2 regions of the Janthinobacterium sp. SUN026 genome follow, and region 2 is predicted to be linked to the other one. Evidence: predicted binding sites of a transcription regulator. Region 2 holds the regulator's gene; the other holds the start of a gene.
The links. Region 2 encodes sigma-54, which starts transcription at its own class of promoters, with help from an activator protein. Its sites were predicted from a motif close to TGGCANGNAANCTGCTTT; they were not measured.
Positions count from the first base shown of each region.

Region 1: the regulator sigma-54 is predicted to act here: its motif matches at 1,610-1,627, upstream of pedF (cytochrome c-550 PedF).

Region 1 is NZ_JAPQNU010000011.1:14,437-16,832, forward strand. Features, by position in the region: gene OX459_RS27890 (TonB-dependent receptor) at 1-170, shown strand, start outside; gene OX459_RS27895 (transporter substrate-binding domain-containing protein) at 230-1,063, opposite strand; gene pedF (cytochrome c-550 PedF) at 1,089-1,574, opposite strand; gene rtcA (RNA 3'-terminal phosphate cyclase) at 1,705-2,396, opposite strand, start outside.
Region 2 is NZ_JAPQNU010000003.1:192,751-195,146, reverse strand. Features, by position in the region: gene lptB (LPS export ABC transporter ATP-binding protein) at 1-389, shown strand, start outside; gene OX459_RS15590 (RNA polymerase factor sigma-54) at 394-1,872, shown strand; gene raiA (ribosome-associated translation inhibitor RaiA) at 1,942-2,304, shown strand.

The sequences.
Region 1 (2,396 bases), on a different contig from region 2:
CCAGGCAAAACGTGGGCAATTGGCGCTTCAAGGAGTTTGCCCGCCTGAACAATCTTTTCGACAAGACCTACGTGGGTTCCGTCATCGTCGGCGACAGCAACAAGCGCTACTATGAAGCGGCACCGGGACGTAATTGGTTGCTGGGCGTTAGCGCCCAATATAGTTTCTAAAACTAAAAAGCCCGCGCCTCTTCCGATGCGCGGGCTTTATTGTCATTTAACATGGCCTGCTATGGCCGTGCTTCCTTCACCCCATATTTCTCGAAGATGGCTTTCAATTCGCCGCTGGCCGCCATTTCGTTCATGGCTGCCTGCAGCAACTTGCCCACGTCGAGCTGCTGGCGGCTGACGGCCAGGCCCACGGCCCAGCCCGCACGCGGCAGGCGGGCGAACGCCACTTCGCTCATGGGGAAAGCGGGATCGCTTTTCAGCACCGATTCGATTTCCGAACGGTTGGCCAGCACGGCATCGAGCTTGCCCGCCTGCAATTGCTGCAAGGCTTCGGCTGCCGTATCGAAGATGCGCACATCGTCGCGGTACTTGCCATTGTCTTCGCCCAGCATCAGCATGGCCGCGATCGACACCTTTTCCACGCCGATGCGCTTGCCGGCCAGCGAGGCGACGCCATCGAATTGCGGCACGGCTTGCGCACTGCGCGCCAGGCGCACGGTTTCCACGTAGTATGGCGCGAAGATCTCGACCTTGTCGTTGTCCGCCATCAACTTCTTGTCGACCGGCACATGCAACATCACATCGGCGGGGCCATAACCGAGGTAATGTCCCTTCCACACCATATTGCGCAAATCGTCGTTGAGGTTTTCGCCGGCGGGAAATGGCAGCAAGCTCAGTTTCAGCCCCAGCTTTTTCGCCAGCGCTTCGGCAATATCGATATCGATGCCCGTACCCTTGTCGGAAAACGGCGCGAATTCGTTGTACACAGCCACTTTCAGGCTGCCCGACTGCTGCACCTTTTGCCAGTCGGCGCGCGCCGGCGCGGTGGCGCACAGCGCCAGGCAAGCGAGCGAGATCATCGCGCGCGCGCCCCGGAATTGAAATGAACGCATGGGACTCCTTCGTGATCAGTTCGACTTAATTCGATTCGCGGCGCGTTTCCAGATAGGTCTTGATGGCCCACATGGCTTCCTGGTTGAACACGCCTTCGAACGGCGGCATGTACACGGCGCCATTGCGCACTTTACCGTGGCGGATGGTGGTCAGGTAGTAATTGTCCGTTTCCTTGTAGCAAGCCTGTTTCTTTGTCTCATTCTTGATACCGAAGCAATCACGGTCCAGCTGGCGCAAGTCGGGCGCGATGCCGCCGGAGATGGCTTCGATGCCGTGGCAACGGGCGCAATTCTGGTTGTAGGCAGATGTGCCTACCGTCAAGGCCAGTTTGTTGCCCCGATACGGGTTTTGCTCGAGCCATTTGTCGCCCACCTTGGGCAAGCCCGTGGTATCGACGCCTTGCGGCGTGACATTTCCGTGCGCATAGGCATGCGGCAAGGTCAGCAGGGAAGTGAGGGCAACGGCGCCGGCCGCCGCCACGCCGAGCAGGGTACGAATGGAATAGGTCATGCTGGTCTCCTTGGTTTTTTAGTCAATACCAAAGAAGAGCAAATGCCATGCCATGCGTCTATGCCCCACATCCGGCCGGCCATGTATCAATTTGGAACAGCTGCAACACGTAGTTGTGTCACCGCACGCCTCAGGCGGCGGCCACCGTGCAGATGCTGCCGCGCGCCTGCTGCTCGAAAGTGATACGCACGGGCAAAAATCGGGCAATCACCTCCGCATTCGTCAGCGCGTGCTGCGACACCTTGTTGCAGCTGAAGGTACCGCCGCCCGCCAGCGCCATGGGCAGCAAGAGCTGGTCGGCCAGATGCTCGCCGACGGCCGCGTCCGTCTTGAGATAGGCGCGCACCTCGTTCAACAGGCGCTTGGCCACGGACTCGGCCAGCAAGGACTTTTCGCCGAACGAAGTAAATACTTCCGTGACATGCTCATGCTCCAGGGTCAGCAGCAGGACGTTGCCCGGCCCCTGCTCCGCCGGCAAGCCGACGAGGCGCAGCTGCTTGCCGCTCCAGCCCATGCCGCTGGCGACACGCTCGAGCTCGCGCTGCGCCACCTGCACATGCACGCCCGCCACCACGCTTTCCGCATACCCCGCCTTCCGTTCGCCGCGCTGCAGCAGTTGAATCGGCTGCAAGCGCCGGCACGGTTGCACGGTGGCCGTCACCTCGCCGCCGCCCGCAGGATGAAAGCCGTAGCGTTGCAGCGCGATCTCCACCTCGGCGCCCATCTGCTGCAGGATGCGGCCATACGCGCGCTGCAAAAAATGCACGGGCGGCGCCATGGCATTGTGCGTGCCGCCAGTGATGCGCACGGTGGATGGCCCAT
Region 2 (2,396 bases):
AGATCGAGGAACGGCTGGATAAATTGCTGGCCGACTTGCAGATTGAAAAGCTGCGCGAGAACCAGGCGCTGTCCCTGTCCGGTGGCGAACGCCGCCGCGTGGAAATCGCCCGCGCGCTGGCCACCGATCCTCGTTTCGTGCTGCTCGACGAGCCGTTCGCCGGCGTCGATCCGATCGCCGTGATCGAGATCCAGCGCATCGTGCGTTTCTTGAAGGAGCGCAATATCGGCGTGCTGATTACCGATCATAATGTGCGCGAGACGCTGGGTATTTGCGACCGTGCCTACATCATTAACCAGGGCTCGGTGCTGGCGTCGGGACGCCCCGACGACATCATCGCGAACGAGTCGGTACGCCGGGTCTATCTGGGCGAACACTTCCGCATGTAAGCCAATGAAACAATCATTGCAGCTGCGCACTTCGCAGCACCTGGCACTGACGCCGCAGTTGCAGCAATCGATACGCCTGTTGCAATTGTCTACCCTGGAATTGCACCAGGAATTAGAGCAATTGCTGACGGACAATCCCTTGCTCGAACGCCTCGACGATCCGCTCGACCGTTCGCTGCGCCTGCTGTCCGACGGGGCCTTGAGCTCCACGGCCGCACCGGCCGAAGGGCCGCCCCAGCCACCAGGCCAGGAGGCGCCCGCAGCGCCGGCCGAAGCGGAAGCGTTTGACGGCGAGGGTGGCGACAGCCCGGCCGCCGCGGATGGCGGCGACAGCGACTGGAGCGAGGCGAGCCGGGGCAAGGCGCCCGACGACGAAGATTCGCGTCCGCAATTGGAGGCTCATCACTGCACGCTGCGCGAACACCTGATGGAGCAGATGCGCGTGACGGTGCTCGAATTGCGCGACCGCGCGCTGGTCGAGCTGATCATCGACGCGCTCGACGACAATGGCTACCTGGAAGAGTCGCTCGACGACATCCTGGCGCGCCTGCCGGAAGAGCTGGAAATCGACGCCGACGAGATGCGCACGGCCTTGTCGCTGCTGCAAAGTTTCGATCCGCCGGGCGTGGGCGCGCGCAACGCGTCCGAATGCCTGGCCCTGCAAATCAAGCGCTTGCCGCACATCGCCATGGTGACGCGGCGCATGGCCCTCGTGATCGTGGAAAAGCACCTGGCCTGGTTTGCCCAGCGCGATTTCAACAAGCTGAAAAAAGCCCTCGATTGCGACGATGAAGACTTGCGCGAAGCGCAGACGGTGATTCGCCAGTGCAATCCGCATCCGGGCGCCGTGTTCGCCTCGGACGTCTCCGATTACGTGGTGCCCGACGTCGTCGTCAAGCGCGCGCGCAATGGCTGGCAAGTCACCCTGAACAACGACGTCATGCCGCGCCTGCGCGTCAACGCCATGTACGCCAACTTGCTCAAGCAGGGCAAGGGGGAGGGCGCCATGGGCGCACAGTTGCAGGAAGCCAAGTGGCTGATCAAGAATATGCGCCAGCGCTTCGACACGATCCTGCGTGTGGCGCAGGCGATAGTAGAAAGACAAAAGAACTTTTTCTCGCATGGGGCCGTTGCCATGCGCCCCCTTGTGCTCCGTGAAATAGCTGATACACTGGGTTTACACGAGAGTACTATCTCGCGGGTAACAACTCAAAAGTACATGCTGACCCCGCACGGCATGTTCGAGTTGAAATATTTCTTTGGTAGCCACGTCGCCACCGAAGCGGGGGGCGAAGCGTCATCGACGGCGATACGGGCATTGATCGTGCAACTGACAGGAGCAGAAGACCCTAAAAATCCTTTATCCGACAGTAAGATTGCGGACATGCTGGGGGAACAAGGCATGGTGATTGCGCGACGTACTGTTGCCAAATACCGGGAAGCATTAAAAATTCCGCCAGTGAGCCTGCGTAAGTGTTTGTAAGTTTTTTTCGGTTCCTCTGCGGGCCGGATAGGATGGACCGCACGAACCCGATCATCTTTAGGAGTGTGTATGAATCTCACCATCAGCGGACATCATCTCGAAGTGACACCAGCCATCCGTGAATACGTACAAACGAAGCTGGAGCGCGTGAAACGTCATTTCGATCAAGTCATCGATATCGCCGTGATTCTGACCGTGGATAACCTCAAAGAGAAAGAAAAACGTCAAAAGGCTGAAGTCAACCTGCGTTTGAGCGGCAAGACTGTCTATGTGGAAAGCTTGGCGCACGACCTGTACGCCGCGATCGATACCCTGATCGACAAGCTCGATAGGCAAGTGATGAAATACAAAACCAAAGTGCAAGGGCACGGTAAAGAGGCGATCAAGCATCTGCCAGACAACTCCGAGGAAGAAGCCGTCGTCGCCGTCTAAGGCCACCCGCTTCCAGCAGTTGTGATCAACTAAGGGCGCACATTGCGCCCTTTTTTGCGCCCAGCGGAACGCAATGTTCCCCGCGCAGGTAT